Regions from separate parts of the Microbispora sp. H10836 genome, predicted to be linked through region 1. Evidence: riboswitches for the same ligand, from Rfam matches in the RefSeq annotation. Region 1 holds a riboswitch; each other region holds the start of a gene.
What was found. A riboswitch is a leader RNA that binds a small molecule or an ion and turns the genes downstream of it on or off. The one in region 1 is predicted to bind cyclic di-AMP.
Positions count from the first base shown of each region.

Region 2: linked by a shared signal. The riboswitch ahead of HHX30_RS41185 (C40 family peptidase) and the one ahead of HHX30_RS32720 (glycoside hydrolase family 25 protein) in region 1 are both predicted to bind cyclic di-AMP.
Region 3: linked by a shared signal. The riboswitch ahead of HHX30_RS18275 (CHAP domain-containing protein) and the one ahead of HHX30_RS32720 (glycoside hydrolase family 25 protein) in region 1 are both predicted to bind cyclic di-AMP.
Region 4: linked by a shared signal. The riboswitch ahead of HHX30_RS34830 (hypothetical protein) and the one ahead of HHX30_RS32720 (glycoside hydrolase family 25 protein) in region 1 are both predicted to bind cyclic di-AMP.

Region 1 is NZ_JABBWU010000023.1:42,312-47,501, forward strand. It holds gene secD (protein translocase subunit SecD) at 1-747, shown strand, start outside; gene HHX30_RS32720 (glycoside hydrolase family 25 protein) at 796-1,518, opposite strand; cyclic di-AMP (ydaO/yuaA leader) riboswitch at 1,531-1,675, opposite strand; gene uppS (polyprenyl diphosphate synthase) at 2,036-2,752, shown strand; gene HHX30_RS32730 (oxygenase MpaB family protein) at 2,749-4,194, shown strand; gene HHX30_RS32735 (acyl-CoA dehydrogenase family protein) at 4,238-5,190, opposite strand, start outside.
Region 2 is NZ_JABBWU010000001.1:417,837-423,026, forward strand. It holds gene HHX30_RS01920 (Nramp family divalent metal transporter) at 1-187, shown strand, start outside; gene HHX30_RS01925 (glycosyltransferase family 4 protein) at 200-1,309, opposite strand; gene HHX30_RS01930 (hypothetical protein) at 1,397-2,314, opposite strand; gene HHX30_RS41185 (C40 family peptidase) at 2,417-2,992, opposite strand; cyclic di-AMP (ydaO/yuaA leader) riboswitch at 3,063-3,221, opposite strand; gene HHX30_RS01940 (C40 family peptidase) at 3,523-4,485, opposite strand; gene HHX30_RS01945 (NYN domain-containing protein) at 4,623-5,190, opposite strand, start outside.
Region 3 is NZ_JABBWU010000009.1:118,766-123,955, forward strand. It holds gene HHX30_RS18260 (DNA alkylation repair protein) at 1-163, shown strand, start outside; gene HHX30_RS18265 (IclR family transcriptional regulator C-terminal domain-containing protein) at 203-1,000, opposite strand; gene HHX30_RS18270 (DUF305 domain-containing protein) at 1,451-2,038, shown strand; gene HHX30_RS18275 (CHAP domain-containing protein) at 2,087-2,695, opposite strand; cyclic di-AMP (ydaO/yuaA leader) riboswitch at 3,045-3,187, opposite strand; gene HHX30_RS18280 (dienelactone hydrolase family protein) at 3,572-4,315, shown strand; gene HHX30_RS18285 (DUF6295 family protein) at 4,326-4,613, shown strand; gene HHX30_RS43295 (GNAT family N-acetyltransferase) at 4,721-5,190, opposite strand, start outside.
Region 4 is NZ_JABBWU010000026.1:98,988-104,177, forward strand. It holds gene HHX30_RS34810 (ATP/GTP-binding protein) at 1-303, opposite strand, end outside; gene HHX30_RS34815 (DUF742 domain-containing protein) at 308-664, opposite strand; gene HHX30_RS34820 (roadblock/LC7 domain-containing protein) at 661-1,095, opposite strand; gene HHX30_RS34825 (sensor histidine kinase KdpD) at 1,188-2,711, opposite strand; gene HHX30_RS34830 (hypothetical protein) at 3,181-4,104, opposite strand; cyclic di-AMP (ydaO/yuaA leader) riboswitch at 4,127-4,265, opposite strand; gene galT (galactose-1-phosphate uridylyltransferase) at 4,336-5,190, opposite strand, start outside.

The DNA of each region.
Region 1 (5,190 bases):
AGGCAGGCGGTGGCGGACGCCGGGTTCCCCTCGGCCGTCGTGCAGCGGTCGGACGACGCGATCTCGGTGCGCACCGGGCAGATCAGCGCCGACGACGTGGTCCGCGTGGAGGAGGCGCTGGACCGGAGCGTGGGCGAGGTCACCAAGCAGCGCGACGAGCTCATCGGGCCGAGCCTGGGCGAGGAGCTGCGCCGCAACGCGATCATCGCGCTCGCCGTCGCGCTCGCCGCGCAGCTCGCCTACCTGGCGTTCCGGTTCCGGTGGACGTTCGGCACGGCGGCCGTGGCGGCGCTGTTCGTGGACGCGGCCGTCGTCGTCGGCACGTTCGCCTGGCTGGGCAAGCCGATCGACGGGGTGTTCCTGGCCGCGATGCTCACGATCATCGGTTACTCGGTCAACGACAAGGTCGTGCTGTTCGACCGGGTGCGCGAGCTGTGGCCGGTGCGGCGCGGCGAGCCGTTCGGCCGCGTGGTGAACGCCGCGATCCTGCAGACCGCGCCGCGCACGGTCAACACCGGACTCGGGGCGCTGTTCATCCTGGCGGCGCTGGCGGTGTTCGGCGGCGACTCGCTGCGGGACTTCGCCGTCGCCCTGCTGATCGGCATCGTCGTGGGCACGCTGTCGTCGTCGTTCGTGGCCGGGCCGGTGGCGATCGCGCTGGAGCGGCGCTCCGGTCAGCCGCCGCCGGCTCCCGCCGCACCGCGGGTCAAGCCCGCGCGGCGCGACGGCTCCGGCGCGGTGGTCTGAGGCCGGCACGGCCCCCGGGGCGGGACGCCCGCCCCGGGGGCCGTGCGGCTACTGGCGGCCGAGCGCGCGCAGCTGGGCGGGCGTCAGCGCGGAGACGTTCTGGTCGATGGGCGAGTCGGTGTACTGATGGATCGCCCAGGCCTTCCAGTCGGCGGGCGGCGTGATGTCGCCCGGAGCCTTGCTGTAGTGGGCCACCCAGAGCGGGTAGTCGCCGAGGCCGCGGCCGTACTTGTCGGCGAAGTTCCAGCCGCTGTAGAACATCGGCTTGGTCCCGGTCTTGGCCGTCACGTACTCCAGCCAGGCCTTGGCCCACTCGTTGACGTGCTCGACCGACTGGCCGTCGCTGGTCTCCAGGTCGAGCACCAGGATGTCGCCGGGCTTGCCCGGCTGCGAGCTCACCTCGTCGAGGAAGTGGTCGGCCTCGGCGATGGGGTCGTTCTTGGGATGACCGTAGTGGTAGACGCCGCGGACGATGCCCTTCTTGTCCAGCTCACGCCAGTGCCGGGGGAAGGACGAGTCGACCCAGGACGTGCCCTCGGTCGCCTTGATGAAGCCGAACTGCGCACGGCTGTTCATCCAGTCGTGGTCGGCCTCGTAGCCGGAGACGTCCTGGCCGTACGTGTGCGGGTTGGCGTAGGCCGGAGCGGGCAGGACGACGGCCGCCGTGACGCCGGCCGTGGCGGCCGAAACCGCGAGGGTCGCCGCCGCGAGGGCGGAGCGCAGGCGCCGGCCGGAGGGCCGGCGACCGAGGGAGGGGCGGTGGGTGGACATGTCGGGGTTGACTCCTTGCTTCCATGCCGCCTACCGGGTTAGCTGACGGGTTCGGGCAGGAAGTGCCCTACGGGCGCATCTGGGGGCTGCTCCCGATTCACCCCGGAGAGAAGTGGGTCCCCGGCTCCGCAGATCGCGGATTCGGCGGCCGCACGGTCATGGCACCGCGCGGACCGGGCAACGACACGGCAAGGGATACGGCACCGGAGGCCGGTCGGTACCCCAAACCGTGTGCCCTAAAGGTACACACACCACCAGAATGGTGTAAACGGGACAAAACATGTCTTTACCTGCGACAACCCGGACCCACTCACAGGGGCGGCGCCCGAATCCCCTCGCCCGGCACCCAGGGTAAGGATCATGACTACTAACGGTAAGTAGTCATGAAATCTCGCAGCGTGAAAGAGTCCGTCACCGGAGAGATCACTCTCCTCCCCTCCCCGAACCAGGGCCGGGGACGGCGGCGAACGACGGAAGTGACCATGTACTCCTCCCCGAGGCGGGCGATGTGAGAGGCGTGCCTCATCACGTGGCGTGCGTCATGGACGGGAACGGCCGGTGGGCCGCGCAGCGGTCGCTGCCCCGCATCGAGGGGCATCGGGCGGCGGAGACCGCCGTGATCGATGTCATCGAGGCGGCCCACACGGCCGGCGTCGGGTGGCTGAGCCTGTACGCCTTCTCCACGGAGAACTGGCGACGTCCGGCCGCCGAGGTCGACGACCTGCTTCGGCTGGTTCGCCGCGCCCTCCGCAAACACGCCCTGTCCCTGCACACACGCGGAATCCGCTGCCGGTTCCTCGGTGTCACCGATCCGCGGATCCCGCCCGCGCTGGCCCGGGACATCGCCGACCTGACGACGCTGACCCGCGACAACCGGCGGATGACGCTGACGGTGGCGTTCGACCACGGCGGTCGCCGCGACATCGTCGAGGCCGCCCGGTCGCTGATCCGCGACGGGGTGCCGCCCGAGCAGGTCACCGAGGAGAGTTTCGCCCGTCGTCTGCCCCACCCCGACATGCCGGAGGTGGACCTGGTCATCCGCACCTCCGGAGAGCAGCGGATCTCCAACTTCATGCTGTGGCAGGTGGCCTACGCCGAATGGGTCTTCCCCCGGGTGCTGTGGCCGGACTTCCGCGCCGGGCACTTCTGGGAATGCCTGGAGACCTACCGGCGGCGCGACCGCCGGTTCGGCGGTGTGCAGGCACCGGCCCTGACAGGAAAGGAATGTCGATGAGCGACGCCGCACCCGCCGGAACCGACGCCGATCCGCTCGGCCCGGGATCGATGCTCCACCGGTTGACCCACCAGACACGCTGGGGGCTGGTGGCGACCCGGGCCATCGTCCTGGAGGCCGCGCACCCGCAGATCGGCGCCGCGCTGATCACCAACTCGACCTTCGTCGCGCACCCGTGGCGGCGCCTGCGCAACACCGTGCTCAGCGCGCAGCGGATGGTCGACCCCGACAGCGAAGTACGGCGGCGGGAGGCGGCCCGGCTCAACCGTCTGCACGCCCGCATCACCGGCACCGACGCCGAGAACCGTCCGTTCAACGCCGCGGATCCCGAGGTTCGCGCCTGGGTGGTGGCGACGCTGTTCGAGTCCACCGTCACGATGTGCCGGCTCGGCGGCGAGTCCCTCGACGGCCCCGCCCTGGACCGGCTGTACGCCGAGTTCCAGGCGTTCCTCGCACTGATGGACCCCTACGGCGGCAAGCTTCCGCCCACATTGCGGGAGTTCTGGCGCTACTACACGTCCGTCGTCGAGGAGCGGCTGGAGAACACCGAAGCGGTCCACGTCATCCTCGACCGCCTGTTCGCGCAGGTACCCGCGCCCCCTCTGCTCCGCGACCGGCCGGCCGTGTGGGCGGCGGGCAGGGCGATCGCCGGCCCCACGGCCAGCGCGATCATCGTGGCGTCGCTGCCCGAGTCGCTCCGCGCGCGACTGGGCCTCGCCGAGGTGCCCGGCACGCGCACGCTGATGCACGCCGCCTGCCTGTCCACGAGTCTCGCGACGCGGCTGCTGCCGGAGTCGTGGACACGGCTCGACACGGTCATGACCATGCTCGACCCGGGCTACACGCCGCAGCGGGGCGGCGAGGCGCTGGCGGGGCTACGCCGTGGCATGGCGAAAGCCGGGGCGCTCCTGCGCCTCATCACGCCCGGTCAGGAGACGGCGGCCGCCGGCGACTCGGCGGTGCGCTCCGCCTCGCGCTTCTTCTCCGAGGTCCTCGATCAGACCGGCGACGGCCACCTCCGCTGGCCCGACCTCGCCGCGATGGCCCGGGAGATCGCCACCCGTCTCGACCTGGACACCCAGGACGAGGATCGCCTGTTCGCCGCCTTCGCCGACTGGTGGCGCGAGCTGCAGAAGGAGCTCGACACCGACGGCGACGGACGCATCACCGGCGGCGAGTACGCCGCGGCGGCGGCCGCCATGGCCGGCCCCGCCCTCATCAGGATCGCCGAGGTCCTGTTCGACGTCACCGACACGGACGACGACCAGGTCATCGACGCCCGGGAGTGCCGGGCTCTCTTCCGGACGGCCTTCGATCAGGACCCGGGCGGCGGAGACGCCGGCCAGCGGCTGACCCGTGGCGAGTTCGTCCGCCGGTTCCTGGACTTCATGGCCGGCCGCCGGCACTCCGGCGTCTACGACCAGATGTTCGCCCAGTCCTGACGGCTTCGACTCCGGCACGCTCGCCGGCGGGAACCGGCACTCTTCAGATCATCGAGCGCATCGGGCCGTGCGGCGGCTCGATGCCGAGCTGCGTCAGGGCGGAGACGTGGAAGACCGAGCCGGGCACGTGGATCGCGTGGGCCAGCCCGACGTGGGCGTCCCGCCAGAAGCGCTGGATCGGGTTGTCCACGCGCATCGCGTTGCCGCCCGACCGGGCCACGATCTCGTCCATCGCCCGCACCGCGCGCCAGGCCGCCTGGACCTGGGTGCGGCGGCCCACGGCCCGCTCGTCGAAGGTCACCTCGCGGCCGGAGGCCACGATGTCGTACATCCGCGAGGCGTTGTCGAGCAGCGCCGAGCGGGCCGCCGCGATCTCGGCCGCCGCCTCGCTGATCGCGTACAGGACGTACGGGTCGTCCTTGATCCTGGTGCCGGTGATCTGCACGCGGCTCCTCTGGTACGCCATGTGCTGCGCGAGCGCGCCCTCGGCGATGCCGACGACCGCAGCGGTGATCCCGAGCGGGAACGCCGCGGAGAACGGCATGTGGTAGAGCGGGTTGGTCAGCCCGGCCTCCTTGGCCTGGCTGCCGTCCACGACCTTGTTGTAGGGGATCACCCGGTAGCCGGGGACGAACGCGTCCTTGACGATGATGTCCTTGCTGCCGGTGCCGCGCAGGCCGACGACGTTCCAGGAGTCCTCGACGATCTCGTAGTCCGACCGCGGCAGGATGAGGTGCAGCGAGACCGGCGGCTGGGCCATCTTGCCCTCGGCGTCGCCGAGCATGCCGCCCAGGAAGATCCAGTCGCAGTGGTCGGTGCCGGAGGAGAACTGCCAGCGGCCGTTGAAGACGTAGCCGCCGTCGACCGGCCGGGCGATGCCCATCGGCGCGTACGGCGAGGCGATCCAGGTGTCCTGGTTCTCGCCCCAGATCTCCTGCTGGACCCGCGGGTCGGCGAAGGCCATCTCCCAGGGGTGCACGCCCACGACGCCCGCGA
Region 2 (5,190 bases), on a different contig from region 1:
CCTGAGCCAGGTCGCGCTGTCCTTCGGCATCCCCTTCGCCCTGGTCCCGCTCGTGGCGTTCACCAGCAGCAGGAAGCTGATGGGCGACCTCGTCAACCGCCGCCTCACCACCGTCGCCGGCGTCGCCGTCGCCGCCGTGATCAGCGCGCTGAACGCCTTCCTGCTCGTGGAGGTGTTCACCGGCTGAGGCGGCCTCCCGTCACAGCAGTGCGGCGAACCGGGCCGCGACGAGGTCCCAGCGCCACTCCTCCTCGATCCAGGCCCGGCCCCGCTCGCCCATCGCGCGGGCGCGGGCCGGATCGGCCAGCAGGTCGCACAGCGCGCGGGCCACCGCCGTGTGCGAGACGCCGTCGACCACCAGGCCCGTCTCGCCGTGCCGTACGGCGTCGGGGGCGCCTCCGGAGGACCCGGCGACCACCGGCAGCCCGGTGGCCGACGCCTCCAGGTAGACGATGCCGAGGCCCTCGACGTCCAGGCCCCCGAACCTGCTGCGGCAGGGCATGGCGAACACGTCGCCCGCGTCGTAGTAGGCCGGCAGGGACGCCCAGGGGACGGACCCGGTGACGACCACCGAGCCGCGCAGGCCGGCCCGGGCGGCGCTCCGCTCCAGCGACCGCCGCAAGGGGCCGCCGCCGACCAGCAGCAGGACCGCGCCGGGGACCCGCCGCAGGACGAGCGGCCAGGCCCGCAGCAGCACGTCCTGGCCCTTGCGCGGCACCAGCCGCGAAACGCACACGACCACCGGCCGGTCGCCGAGGCCGAGCGAGGCCCGGATCCGGTCACCGCCCGCCCCGGGACGGAAGGCCGCGGTGTCCACGCCCGGCGCGAGCCGTACGAGCCGGGAGAGGGGGACGGCCCGGGCGATCCGGCGGCGGGTGTACTCGCCGAGGTAGGTCACGACGTCGGCCCCCGCACCGATACGGCGCAGCAGGGCGCGCGCGCCGGGCAGCCGGGCCCAGGACGCCTCGTGCCCGTGGGTGAGCATGACGATCCGGCCCGCGCCCGCGGCGCGCAGAGCGGGGGCGAGCAGCCCCAGCGGCGCCGCCGCGCCGAACACGACGGTGGCGCCGTCCTCGACCAGCGCCGCCGCCCTTCTCGCCACCGAGCGCGTCGGCAGCATCAGCGAGGAGGGGTGACGGACGACCTCGTACGGCTGGCGGGCGTCGAAGTCCTCGCATCCCTTCCAGCGCGGGGCGTACACGACCACCGAGCCGGGCGGCCGGCGGGAGGCGAGGCCGTGCACGAACGCCTGGATGCCGCCCGGTCTGGGCGGGAAGTCGTTCGTGACGATCAGCGTCCGCTTCGTCATCTCACCCCCCGGCGTGGCCGCGCGGTCCGCCCGCGCCGCCCGAGAAGGCATTGTCGCAGCCGCCGCCGTACCGCCGCCGTACGCCGATCAGGACCGGGCGAGCTGCCCGCGCGCGTACGCCCGCCATTCGAGGGTCAGGCGGCCGGCGGTCAGCCCGAGCACCTCCCGCAGGGCGGCGCCGATCTCCTCTCGCCGCGCGGCGCGGTAGAGGGCGACCAGCCTCCGCTCGCCGAACCGTGCGGCGATGTAGCGGCAGGCCAGCCACGCCTCCTCGTACGCCTGGGCGGGCCTGGCGGCGAAGTCGCCGGGCCCCGGCAGCTCCCGCAGCGCCGGTCTGCCGGCGGCCACGTCGGCGGCCAGCTCGGCGGCCACCGTGCGGACCGGCAGCCCGCTGTCCAGGTAGCCCACGTAGTCGGCGAAGCCCTCCATGAGCCACATCGGGACGGCGCGGGGACCGGCGGTCGCGACGTGCGTCAGCTCGTGGGTCACGACGACCAGGCGGCCCGTCGCGGACAGGCGGGCGAACGCGGCCGGCTGCACGATCACCCGGCCGCCGGTGGCGACGGCCGCCAGGCCGTCCACCTTCGCGGGCGCGGCCAGCACGGCGGTCTGCTCCGCGCCGCGGGGCACGAGGACCACCGCGCCGCCGTACCCGCCCCAGATCCTCGTCACCGTACGGCCCGCACGATCGGCCAGCGCGGCGATCTCGGCGACCAGCGGCCGGGGCGACCCGACGACGACCGCGCGCGCGCCGCGGGCGACGGAGGCGCCGGTCCACATGCCCGGATGCTCCCGCACGGCGGCGCGGGCATCGAGCCGCAGGGCGAGCAGCGGATCGGGCGCGGCCGCGGCCCCCGGTCCGGCCAGCAGCGCGGCCAGCGCGACGGCCACGGCCGCGACACGGCGGGGACGGACGGCCCCGTGGGACGGATCGCCGGGCCGGCGCCGACCGGCCTCGGCGCGCCCGCCCGGCACGACTACGGGCACGCCACTCGTGACAGTCACGCCGTGCATGGTAACCAGCACATGCCACGGCCCCGTCCACCTCGGCGAGGTGGACGGGGCCGCGAGGACGGCGCCGGTCGAGGGGGCTGGTGACCGGCGCCCTCAGACGCCCGGACGGACGGCACCCACGAAGGTGCTCCTCCGGTAGGCGTCCAGCTTGTCGATCCGCACCCGCGTGCCGCTGTGCGGAGCGTGGACCATCTTGCCGTGCCCGACGTACATGCCGACGTGGCCGCCGCCGCTGGTGAAGATCAGGTCACCGGGCTCGAAGTGCCCCCAGGACACCTTCTTCCTGACCGTGCCCCGGATGGACCACGTCGTGCGCGGCAGCCGTACGCCCGCCTTGCGCCAGGCGTACTGGACCAGGCCCGAGCAGTCGAACGCGCCCGGTCCCGTGGCCCCGTAGCGGTAGGGGTCGCCGATCTGCTTCCTGGCCATCTGCACCGCGCGCCGGGCCTTGGCCCGCTGGAGCGCGGTCCTGCTGACCTTCCGCTTGGCGGCGGACTTCTTCTTGGTCGCCTGCTTCTTCGCCGCGGCCTCGCGGGCGGCGGTGTTCGCACCGGTCGCCGTGGCCGTCTTCGTGGTCGTCTTCGTCTCGGGGGCTGTCTTGACGACCGTGACCGTCACCGTGTCGGCCGCCGCCGGATGCGCACCGGCGACCCCTACGGATGCCGTCAAAGCGGCACCTCCCAGGGCAATTCGGGCAATACGGGACAGGCTAGCGGGGGTGGTAGACAGGATCTCTCCTCGGCTCTTCCGCAAACGCCTACCGGGTTAGCTGACGGGTTCGGGCGGGGAAGTCGCCCTACGGCGCGCGATGCGCCGATTCACCCCGGACCTTCGCGTGAAGGTCGATGGTTCCCCGGCTCCGTGCCTCCTGACTGCACGGACTCGGCAGGCCATCGGCGCCGGGGATCCCGCGAGGGGGAGGGTGTTGGAGGCGCCGATGACGGTGGATGGTTGCGCTACCGGCCGGCCGGACCGGTTCGCGGCGGCGAGGCGTGCCCGCCGCGGCCCAGAAGCTACCCAGGACCCGGCGCGTTCGGCAAAGCCCTCGCGCCGGATAAAGATCGGATAACGAAGGCCGAGAAGAAGAAACCGCAGCTTACCCGCAGCACGGATGACTAAATGTGACTCTGCTCACAGTCCCGTCACACGGGCCCAATCCGGCCACATGAGGCACAACCATCACAGATCCGGGCGAGACGTCAGGGACGGACAGCACCGATGGCGTGATACTCGGCGAGTGTGACAATCTTCACAACGTCCCCGGTCTGCGGAGCGTGGACGACCTTGCCGTCGCCGGCGTAGATGCCGACGTGCCCGTAACCGGCGTGCCAGAGCAGATCGCCCGGCTGGAGCTCGTCCAGGGAGACCCTGCGGCTCGCGCCCCAGGCCCACTGCTCGTAGCTGGTCCGGGGCAGGGTCACCCCCGCCGCCGACCAGGCGGCCTGCACGAGGCCCGAGCAGTCCCAGGAGTCCGGCCCGGTGCCCCCGTAGCGGTACGGCTTGCCGACCTGCTTGTAGGCGAACTGGAGGGCCGACAGCGCGTTACCCGACGCCGGTCCGGTGTAGACGACGCCGGCGCTGTTCGGATTGCCGGGGTTGTACGTCCCGAGCGAGCGCAGCAGCTTCATCTGCTCCCTGACGAGCTTGTCGACCTTCTCCTTCTCGTCGGCGAGCTCGCTCCTGACGTCGGCGGCCTCCTTGTAGAGCGTCTTGCTCTGGTCACGGCGGTCCTTGAGGCCCTGGATGGCGCCCTCGTACTCGCGAAGCCGCCCCGCACGCTCGGCCGAGATGTGGTTGAGCGTGGCCAGGCCGCTGAGCATGGAGTCGGGGTTCGAGCTGTAGAAGACGCCGCCCCACGACCCCATGTCGCCGACCTGGTAGCTGTTGACGGCCATCGTGACCAGCCCGGCGCGGAGCTCCTCCACCCGGACGTTCTGCTTCTTGTAGTCCTCGTTGATGGCGAGGTACTTCTGCCTCGCCTTCTTCCACTTCTCGTTGGCCGCGTTATAGCGGTCCACGAGCTTGTCGGCCTGCTCGTTCAGCTTGTTCAGCTTCGCCTTGGCCTGCGCGACTGTGGGCTTCGGATCCGCCTGCGCGCCCGTCACCGGCGTCAGCAGGACCACGGCGGCCAGACCGGCGGCCACCGGCACACGCCCTCGCACTGAGGCCCCCTTTTTAGATCTACGAAACCTGCGCGCGACTCTATCTAGGCGATCTTGAAGCTTCAACCTAGTCGCAGGTATTCGCGGTGGTCATGACCCAGGGCGACGACGCGGGTCCGGAGCGTGCGTACGGCGGCTCAGCCCCGGCCGAGCCGGCGCAGCAACAGGAGCGAGGGCACCGGGCGCGCGCCCATGCGGCGCACCGACTCGGCCACCTCCCGGTCGGAGGAGACGACCGCGATCGCCCGCCCCGGCGGCTCCGCCCGCACCAGCGTGCGGATGAGGTCGTCGGCGATCTCCCCGGGCGCGCTGAACATCACCCGGACCCCGCGGGGCGCGGACACCTGGACGGGCCCGTTCAGCTCGGCGCCGTCGAAGACGCACGTCACCTCCGCCCGCGTCTGGACGGCGAGCCCGCCGAGCCCGGTGAGCAGCCGCGCCCGCTGGTCGGCGAGGGTCAGCGAGGGATAGCCGGTCTTGGTCACGTTGTAGCCGTCGACGATCAGATGCAGGTGGGGGATGGCCAGGAGCTGGTCGAGCAGCTGGGGGTCGTCGTTGGCCAGCGCCCGCGCGGGCACGGCCGTCACGCCCGGTTCGCCCGGCACGACGGCGGTCACGTAGTCGGCCGGCCTGCTGATCGTCGTGGGCAGGCCGAGCTCCTTGCGCAGCCCCGCGGCGGCGTCCTGCAGCGCGTCCAGCAGCACC
Region 3 (5,190 bases), on a different contig from region 1:
CCTGGCGCAGATCGGAATCGAGCACGCCGAGCACCGTGCCCGTGCCATCGACATCGGTGAGCGCCTGGAGGTGCTCAAGGACTACCCGACACCCCCGGGCTGCACCTCTCCGTTCGCGCCCGTCTGGATCACCGAGATGGTGCGCCGGCAGCACGCCGAGTAGGAAGGTTCGCACTCACGCCCGTGCCGCCACATCCCTCAGCTATGCCGTGACCTGCGGGACCGACTCGTAGAGCGCCCAGTCGGCGCTGATCGCCCCGGCCGTCGTGAGCAGCAGGGGCAGGTGCTCCCCGGTGAGCTTGTCCAGCGAGGTCTCGGCGGCGTGGCTGTTCACGTTGACCGCCGCGATGACCTTTCCCGAGCCGTCGCGCAGTGGCGCGGCCACCGACCGGATCCCGAGGGCGAGCTGCTCGTCGGTCAGCGCCCAGCCCTTCGCCCGCACCTCGCGCAACATCGCGTCGCGCTCCTGCCGGCCGGGCCGCCACCGCGGCTCGATGCCCGACCGGCTCGGCTCGGCCAGCACCCGCTCCAGCTCGTCCGGCGGCAGCGCGGCGAGCAGCACCTTGCCCAGGGACGTCTGCAGCGCCGGAAACCGCGTCCCGATCTGCACCGAGAGGGCGACGATCTTCGGTACGGCCACCCGGGCGACGTACACGATGTCGGACCCGTCGAGCTGGGCGATCGACGAGGACTCGCGCGTCTGGGCGACCAGCCGTTCCAGGTGCGGCCGGGCGACCTCCCACAGTCCCGTCGAGCGGACGTAGGAGACGCCGAGCTCGAGCACCCGCGGGGTGAGGGCGAAACCGCCCTGCTCCGCCCGGGCGTACCCCAGCTCCTGCAGCGTGAGCAGGATGCGCCGCGCGGTCGGCCGGGCCAGTCCGGTCGCGGCCGCCACCTCGGTCAGGGACATGACCGGACGCCCCGGCTGGAACGCCCTGATGACATCGAGGCCGCGCGCCAGCGCCTCGATGAAGTCGGGTCCAGTGTCGCCTCGTGCCATGAACGCCTCTTCCGCTCGAACTCGCCGAGTCAACTTTAGACCCTGCCAGCCTGTCGCTGTCCGCCTGACGGCGAGAGGAAGAACCCGGGATGCCCAGGTTCGCTCCGTCATTGCGTGACGCCCGGCGGCGGAAGCCTCTGACACGACCGCTCAGCGGACCTATGTCCGCTCCAGCGGCGGACGCCACGACAGTGCGGCGAGAAGTGTGTCCGGCCGCCTTCCCAGGGGACCGCGCGGCCTCGCGACCGGCAGGAGGCCCGGGAGGCATGACCGGCATCCGGCCGGGCACGTCTCCCGAGGCGGACGGCGAGCGGAGGGCGTCGCGGTCCGGTCACGCGGAGGGACTCGCTGCGGAACAGGTCCCGCGACTCCCGGGGTGCCTCCGCGTGCCGGGCCGCCGCTCCGCTCCGGCCCGATCACCGTGTCCGGACGAAAACGGAGGTGGTTGTGATGAGGGGACGCGTGCTGCCCTCGGCCCTGCTGGCGGCCGGTCTGCTGAGCGGCATGGGCGGGTACGGCGCCGCCGCCTTCGCCGGCACGCCGGCCCTGCCCGCCGCCCCGGCCGCCACGACGCCGGCGGCCGACCACAACGAGCATGACGTCATGTTCGCCCAGATGATGATCCCGCATCATCGTCAGGCGGTGGAGATGTCGAAGCTGGCCGAAAGCCGGGCGGCCGACGCCCGGGTCAAGCGGCTCGCCGAGCGGATCAAGGCCGCCCAGGCTGCCGAGATCCAGGCGATGAGCGGCTGGCTCACCGCCTGGGGCGAACGGGTGCCCGATGAGAGCGCCGCGCCGGCCCACCACGCCATGCCCGGCATGATGTCCCCCGAGGACATGCGGCGCCTCGAAGGCCTGTCCGGACGGCCCTTCGACCGGGCCTTCCTCACGATGATGATCCGGCACCACGATGGCGCCGTGACCATGGCACGGGACGAACTGCGCGCCGGAGCGTACGAGCCGGCCCGGCGGATGGCGACGTCCGTCGTCTCCAGCCAGTCGGCCGAGATCAAGGAGATGAAGCGCCTCCTGGAGTGAGGCGGCCGCCGCCCGGCCGCCGCCCCTGCGACGCGGGCTCGCGGGAGATCACCGGGTGCGGCGCCTGCGGTGCCGTCCGCCGGAGGGCGCCGCCGCGGCCTTGACCCGGAGCCCGGTCACGGCGGTGGAGACCACCGCGAAGAGCAGACCGGCCGGCAGGACGGCGTCACCCGGCGACCACACGACGTCGGGAGACTGCCCCTGTTGCGCCGCCATGTTCCTGGTGGCCGGCCCGGCCGGACCCTGGACACTGGCGTTCACCGCGGCCACGGGCTGGACCGTCACCGGCGCCTTCGGCGTCGCCTTGACCTTGCGCGGCAGGCCGTACCCGACGATCTTGCTCTTGTCGCGCACCTTCCGCTTCAGCCAGACGCCGTCGACGTTGCCCTCGATGGTGTGGACCTTCCCGCCCGCGACCTTCTCGACCACGCCGACGTGGTCGATGTCGCGGACGTTCTTGGTTCCCGACCAGTCGAAGAAGACCACGGCGCCCGGCTCGGGCTTGTCGCTCCAGGCGTGCTGCTTCTTGAACCACTTGGCGTGCCGCGTGGTCAGCGCGAACTCGCCGACGTGGTCCTGCACCCCGGCCCGGTTCGCCGCCCAGGAGACGAACATGTCGCACCAGGGTGCGGTCTTGAAGTCGGGGTCCTTGGCCACGTTGTCGGCGTACCATTCGCCGAACTTCGTATGTTTTCCCGCTCGTTCGCGGTAGCCCAGTTCCGGGCGGACGGCGTCGAGCAGCTGTCGAGCTATGGGATCGCTGGAAATCGGAGGCTCCTCATGGCGCGCTTCGAGACATGACGAACCGGCCCACCGGGCGTGACGGCATGACGGCATGGCCGTACGAGGGCACGGCCTCGCGGCGGGGCGGAATCAGAAACGGGAGATGTGGCAGCCCGTCACGGGCGCGCCATCACCCCGGAAGCCTGGAGACGTTCCAGGGCGGGCATGCGGTCCGTCGATGCGACGCGGACCGGATCGGCAGGTGGAGCCGACACTCCACGCGCTCTCCTCTCCTTGGCCGCCTACCGGGTTAGCTGACGGGTTCGGGCCAGGAGTAGCCCTACCGGATGGTCCGGATTCACCCCAAGAGACATGGGTCCCCGGTTCCCGGGATGAATGACGTCCGGGATTCGGCGGTCGCCGGTCGTCCTCGGGTTGAGGACCGCACACCGGCGCGACACGGGAAGCATAGTAGATAACAAGTAAGACACGGCCCAAAAACCGGCAAATGGCCCCATTCGGGCCGGTGTCGCGCGACACTTCCGCTGGTCCTCGCGGTCGCGGTCCGCCCTCGGTGAGATACGCCACACACCCGTACGGCACGCGCGCCCGGACGCCCGATCGGGTCAGAGCCGCCGCGCCCGGGCGCGGCGTCACTCGCCCGGGCGGCAGTCCCGCACCCCGCCGCGCTCGCAGCGGCCCGACATCGCCTCCGCGGAAACTTAGTTAGCAAAAGAAACTACTATCGTGAGCTTCCGGACGCGGCCACGCCGCCGGCCGCGCGCGACCCGATTCCAGGGAAGGACCCCAATGACCGACGCGATGTGGGCCGGCACGGTCGCCGTCACCGGACACGAAGGCGCCGAGCTCGAGGCGTACGCCGCCCGGCCGCTCGATACCGGCCCTCACGGCGGGGTTGTGGTGATCCACCACCTGCCCGGGTACGACGAGGCCACCAAGGAGGTCGTGCGCAGGTTCGCCGCACACGGATACGCGGCCATCTGCCCCAACCTGTACTCCCGCGAGGGCGCCGGTGTCAGCCCGGACGACCAGGCCGCGGCGGCCCGGGCCAAGGGGGGCGTCCCGGACGAGCAGCTCGTCGGCGACGTCGCGGGCGCCGCGGCCTACCTCAAGGGCCTGGAGCACGCCAACGGCAGGATCGGTGTCATCGGCTACTGCTCCGGCGGCCGGCAGACGTTCCTGGCCGCCTGCTCGCTCCGGATCGACGCGGCCGTCGACTGTTACGGGGCCTTCGTGGTCACCGCGCCGCCCGCCGACTTCCCGCTCAAGGCCGAGCCGCTGATCTCCCGGGCCGCCGACCTGTCCTGCCCGCTGCTCGGGCTCTTCGGCGCGGCCGACAGGTTCCCCTCGCCGGACGAGGTCGCGGTGCTCGACGCCGAGCTGACGAGACTCGGCAAGGAACACGAGTTCCACGTCTACCCGGACGCCGGCCACGCGTTCTTCTCCGTGGACCGGCCGAACTACCGACCCGCCGCCGCAGTGGAGGGCTGGAAGAAGATCTTCGGTTTCTTCGGCCGCCACCTCGCCGCCTGAGGAGGACCAGATGTGCACCTATCTCACCGAGAAGATCCGGATCGACGGCGCCGCCAAGGGGGCGTCGGGCTGGTTCACGGTCACCGACGGCATGGTCTACGTCGACCATCCCTACCATGCCTGCCAGGAACACACGGTGAACATCGACTTCACCAACCCGGCCGAGGGCCCGTCGGCCCGGGTCGCGATCGAGCTCACCGAGGAGGCGGCGCTCGCCCTGGTCGACGCGATCCACAAGGCCCTGGCCGCGGCGCCGCCCGGGCTCGCCTCCGCCGCCCGCGGGTCCGCCCCCGCCTGACCGCGCCGTGCGGCACCGGCGGCGGGCCCGGAGGCCCGCCCCCGCCTGACCGCGCCGTGCGAGCCGCCCGCCGGAGGATTTCCGGGCAGCGACCGGCCCCGGACGGGTCACTCGTCGAGCGACATGTACAGGCGGGTGCCCCACGGCCGGTATCCGACGCGTTCGTAGACGCGCCGCGACCCCTCGCCGCCGTACTCGAGCCACACCGACCGCGCGCCTCGGGCGAACATCTCGGCGGTCAGCGCGGCGGTGACCGCGGCGGCGACGCCTCGGCCGCGGAAGGCCGGGCGCGTGCCGACACCGGCGAGTTCCGACGTGCTGACGGCGGGGGCGGAGCAGGTGGCCGCACCGGCGCAGCCGCCGTCCTGCGCCCGGACGAACCGCACCGCCCCGCCGCTCTCCTCCAGGCGGCGCAGCCGGGCCGCGCCTTCCGGCGAGGCGGCGAACCCGGCGCCGAACGCCTCGGACAGGGCGGCGTCGATCGACAGGTAGTCCTGGTCCGCGACCGGCGTCTCCACCGGGGGACGGTCGTCGCTCCGCGGCGTCAGCGTGTCCGGGGTGCAGACGAGGTAGTCGT
Region 4 (5,190 bases), on a different contig from region 1:
CTGGTCCCACACGAACCAGAACCGCTGCTGACCGGGCGCGCCGAACAGGTAAAGCACCTTGCTCGCGTTCAGCGTGATCCGGCCGAAGTCGAAGGCCACCGTGGTGGTCGACTTGGTCCGTACCCGGCTGGCGTCGTCGATGCCCACGCTCGCCTGGGTCATGACCTCCTCGGTGCTCAGCGGGCGGATCTCGCTCACCGAGCCGACCATGGTCGTCTTTCCCGCCCCGAATCCGCCGACGATCACGATTTTCAGAGCGTCCGCGGCGGTCGTGCGTAGCGGCGTTCGCGTGGTGGCCGCCATCTGGTCAGAGGTTGTGGAGCGCAACGAGCACCTGCCTCAGGATTTCGGGATCCGGTCGTCCGGCCTGTGCGGCGATCGACGGATGACGGACGGTGATGCGACCGGTGTCCAGCAGGTCGCACAGCAGGATCTTCACCACGCTGACCGGCAGTCGCAGTTCCGCCGAGATCTCCACCACCGCCGTCGGCCGCTGGGCCATCCGCAGGATCTTGATGTGCTCGGACTGCATACCGGGGGTGGGGGCGCACTCGCTGACGATGAGGGAGACCGAGTCGAAGGTTTTCTCATCGGCGCTGGTACGCCCACCGGTGACGGTGTAGAGCCGGTCAGGGTCTTCTTGGTCGATGGCTCGCCGTGTCATCCGCGGTCGTCGCTGTTCTCCGTTTGCCGCGGTGCCGCGGTGAGGTACACCCCGATCTGCTCCACCAGTTCGTTCATGTTGTGCGCGATAAGCCCCACCTCGCCGTCCTCCTCGGCCACCACGGCCAGGTGGGCGCCGTCCCCGGCCGGCACGATGAGCAGCAGTCCGCCGGCGAACTCCACCATCGCCTGCCCCGCTCCGATGCCGTCCCCGAACTCGGCGGAGGCGCTCAGCGAGAGGCTCTGGATCCCGGCGGCCAGAGCGGAGAGCTGGTCGGCCCCGTCCAGGCCGAGGCCGGCGGTGAAGCACATCTTCAGGCCGTCCCTGGTCAGCACCAGCACATGCCTGATCCCCGGGGTCTTCTCCTTGAGGTTCTCCAGTAGCCAGTCGAAGTCACGATCGGTGGTGTGCGAAGCATCGGTTGTGCTCATAGAAACGACGGGGTGCCCCTTCGGCGCGGGAGGGACGCCCCCTGCCTCCTCATCTGTGAATCCAAAAATGTCCGGTGGTCGGCGGACGCGTGTCAAGAGTCGCCCGGGGCCGGGGGAGGGGCTGAAGAGGAAGTACGCCCACGGCCGCCGGCTTGGCGGAACGCGGCGAACCTCGCAGCCGAGTCAGGCCCCTCGCGCGCGGGCTTGACCGGCGATGCCTGCCGCGCCCTGGTCGCCTCGGCCAGCGTCTGCCCCCGGCGCCGCCTGGGCAGCAGATCTTCGGACTCGTCCGTCGGCCCCTCCTGCGCGGGTACGGCCGGTGCCTGCACGGGGTGGTGGACCGACGCCTCGGCGTCGGGCGGCACGGTGGCCGACAGGGGCTGCGTGATCAGCAGGCGCGGGATCAGCATCACGACCCCCACGCCACCGCGGGCGGACGACCGGAAGCTGACCGTCAGGCCGTACTTGTCGACCAGGCGTCCCACGACCGCCAGGCCCAGCCGGGTACCGGACAGCGTCCGCAGGTCGAGCGGCTCGGACACGAGCCTGGTGGCGTGCTGCCGCTCGCGCGGGCGCATCCCCAGGCCGCTGTCCTCGATCGTGATCACGACGCCGGCGTCCTCCTCGTCCACGTACACGTGGACCTCGGTGCCGTGCGCCGAGAACGTGGCGGCGTTGTCCATCACCTCGGCCAGCGCGTGCATCACGCCCTCGGCCGCGTACCCCGCGACGGCGACGGTGCTGGTGGAGTGCAGCCGGATGCGCCGGTAGGCGCCGATGCGGCCCATCGCGCCGCGCAGGACGCTTTCCATGACGATCGGCCGGGTCCATCGCCGCCCGGAACGGCCGCCGCTCAGCAGCGCGATGTTGTCCGCCAGCCGGCTCATCTGGGAGACGCGGTGGTCCAGGTCAAGCAGGTCGGCGAATACCTCCTCTTGTTCGCCGTACCGCTCCTCCAGTTCGCGCAGCCGGGCGAGCAGGCTGGTGGCCTGTGCCTGCACCCGGGCCGCGGCCCCGGCGCACGCCGCCATCACGGCGGTGCCCCTGCGCTCGCTCTCGGAGAGCTGCCGCGCCGTCTCGCGCAGCAGGTCGCGTAGCGGGTCCTGCCCCGGCTGGCGTATCTCGGCCAGTGCGGCGCTCACCGACATCCGGTCCGTCTGGATCCGCCGGAACAGCTCCGGCAGCGTCTCGCCGATCAGCCGGGAGATCTCGCCCTCGGTCGCATCGCGGGACGCCTGGGCGACGGCGCGCTCGCGTTCGAGCAGTTCGAGCTCGTGCCCGGCCGCTCTGAGCAGGTGCAGCAGCGGGCCGTCCGGAGGCTGCGGTATCTGGGAGAGCGCGTCGGCGACCGAGGCGCCGTCCCGCACCTGACGTCCCAGCGCGGGCAGCGACTCCTCGGCCATTCGCAGTGTTTCCCGCTCCAGCCAGGTGAACCGCGCGCCGGCCCACTCGGCCTGCTCACGCAGCCGGCGACCGGTGCCGGAGTAGTGGACAATGGCCGCGACGGCGCCGGACAGGAGTGCGGCCGAGACCCCGCCGACGAGCGCCATCAGCTCTCTGGCCTCATAAGGGGCGGCGGATATCGCCCACAACCACGCGCAGGCCGTAATGATCATGGCGCCGAGAGAGGCGAGGGTTGCCAGTTCCCTCGGTGAAAACCTTCTCCGCGCCCGGTGGGGTACATCTACTGACATCGGCGTCCTCGGGGTGGCGGCAGAGCATGACAAGGCCGCGTCGAACCTGCTGTTCTCCCTGGTAGGCGGGACGGCCATGCGGTGCCGTTTCACAGCAGGGCGTGAACAGGCAGACACCGTAGCACCATGCCTACGACCAAGAACAGACAGTCACCTCGAACCATGTGGTTCAGTTCTAATCAACCATGAGTCAACTCATCCATTGACTAATACTCACTTTTTGGACATTCATAGATTTATGATGATGATTTTCCCTAGTGCGGCAGCCGCCATTTGCCAGCTGAGCTGGGTGTATGCGGTGGATAGGCGGGCTCGATGGTGGAACCAGCGGGCGCGGGCTTGATGACGGCGGCGCCAGGCCAACCAGTGCAGGTAGACGGCTTGCGGGCCTCTAGTACATCGAGATGTGGACGTGGTCGTAGTGGTTGGCGGTGACTCCGCCGCGGTCGGACATCGTCCGCCAGCCCGGGTGGCCGAGGTTGTAGATGCGCTGCTGCCAGATCACGTACATCACGCCCAGCTTCGGCCCGTTCTTGATGGCCCAGGCGGCCAGGCTGTCGCCCAGCGCCTTCATCTCCGGGGAGGGCATGGCGCCGCCCGAGCTCATCATGAAGTCGCAGGCACGCCCGAGGGGGTGCTCGCCGCTGTTCTCCGCGCGGTAGCAGCCCACTGGAAACCGCAGATCGAAGGTCTTGCCGACCTCGGTACGCATGAGCCGCATGCGGGGGGTGATGTTGTCGGAGCCGGCGGGCAGCTCCGGCGCCCACGAACCACCGGCCCGTCTGCCCGGGGCGATCGGGATGAGGGCGTCGAGCTTGTCCTTGATCTCGTCGATGAGGTCCTCTGCGTCCTCGCGCTGTGCGGCGACCTCGGCGGCCTGCGTCTTGAGCTGTCCGGTGAGCGTCTTGGCGGCGTCCGCGGCGCGTTGCCGCTCGGCGCGGACCTGCTCGAAGTGCTCGAGCCTGGCGGCCTGCTCCTCCTTGAGCTGGTAGTTCAGCGCGGCGGTGTTCATGTCGGGCAGCGCCATCGAGCTGTCGGTCTGGTAGCGCAGCCCGGCCATCTGCCGTACGGCGTCCCTGGCGGCCTCGTAATCGGCCTCCGCCTTGGCCAGCCGCCCGCGCGCGGCCTTCTCCTCGACCCGGGCGTCGGCGAGCGCGACCCGTTTGGCGTTGTAGTCGGCGATCAGCCGGTCGATCCTCTTCCGCAGGTCCGACAGCTCCTGCTTGAGCTGCTTCTCCGTCGGCTTGGGGTCGGCGGCGCCCGGGGCGGCCGCGCCGAACAGGAGGGCGGCGGAGGCGAGCACACCGACGGCCAAGGGGAACGCGCGGGGCAGAGCCCACTCCTCTCCACGTGCCTGCCGGGTTAGCTGACGGGTGCGGGCTGGAGGAGCCCGGGCAGGCGGCTGCCTTGACCCCAGATGCGTGATTGGGTCCCCGGCTCCCGGGCGAGGCGCCCGGGATTAGGCGTACCGGCTGTGACAACCGGTGCCAGGGATACTACTGGTAAAGAAACTCCAGGTGCCACCCAAGTCGCAACCGTTCGGTGATCAAGTCGTGACCACCTCGCGGAGCATCCGGGCGGCCTCCTCCGGGAGCACGTCGTTGACGAACGCGCCCATCGCCGACTCCGAGCCGGCGAGGTACTTCAGCTTGTTCGGCGCACGCCGGATCGTGAAGAGCTGGAGGTGGAGATGGGCCAGGTCGCGCCGGTAGGTGACCGGGGCCTGGTGCCAGGCCGCGACGTACGGCATGACGACGCCGAACAGCCCGTCGAGGCGGCGCAGCACCTCGATGTAGAGCGGCGCGAAGGCGGCCCGTTCCTCGGGCGACAACGCGGGGATGTCGGGCACCCGGCGGTGCGGGTAGACGTGCACCTCGAACGGGTACCGCGCGGCGGCCGGGACGAAGGCCGTCCAGTGCTCGTTGGCGGCCACCACCCGGGGGCCCCTCCGCTCGGCGGCCAGGACGTCCGCGAACAGGTTGCCGCCCCGGTGACGGGCGGCGGCGTCCAGCATCTGGCGCGTACGCGGCGTGACGTACGGATAGGCGTAGATCTGCCCATGGGGGTGCGGCAGCGTGATGCCGATCTCGGCGCCGCGGTTCTCGAAGCAGAAGACCTGCTCCACTCCGGGCAGTGCGGACAGCTCGGCCGTACGGTCGGCCCACGCCTCGACGACCAGCTCGGCCTGCTCGTCGCTGAGGGAGCTGAACGACGCGTCGTGGTCGGAGGTGAAGCAGACGACCTCACAGCGCCCGATCCCCGGCCGCACCTCGCTCAGGCCGCCCACCTGCTCGTACGCCCCGGTGTTGAAGCTGAACGACGGGAACCGGTTCTCGAACACCGCCACCTCGTACGGCGAGGGGATCTCCGAGCCGGGATGGGCCGGGCAGAGCGGGCACTC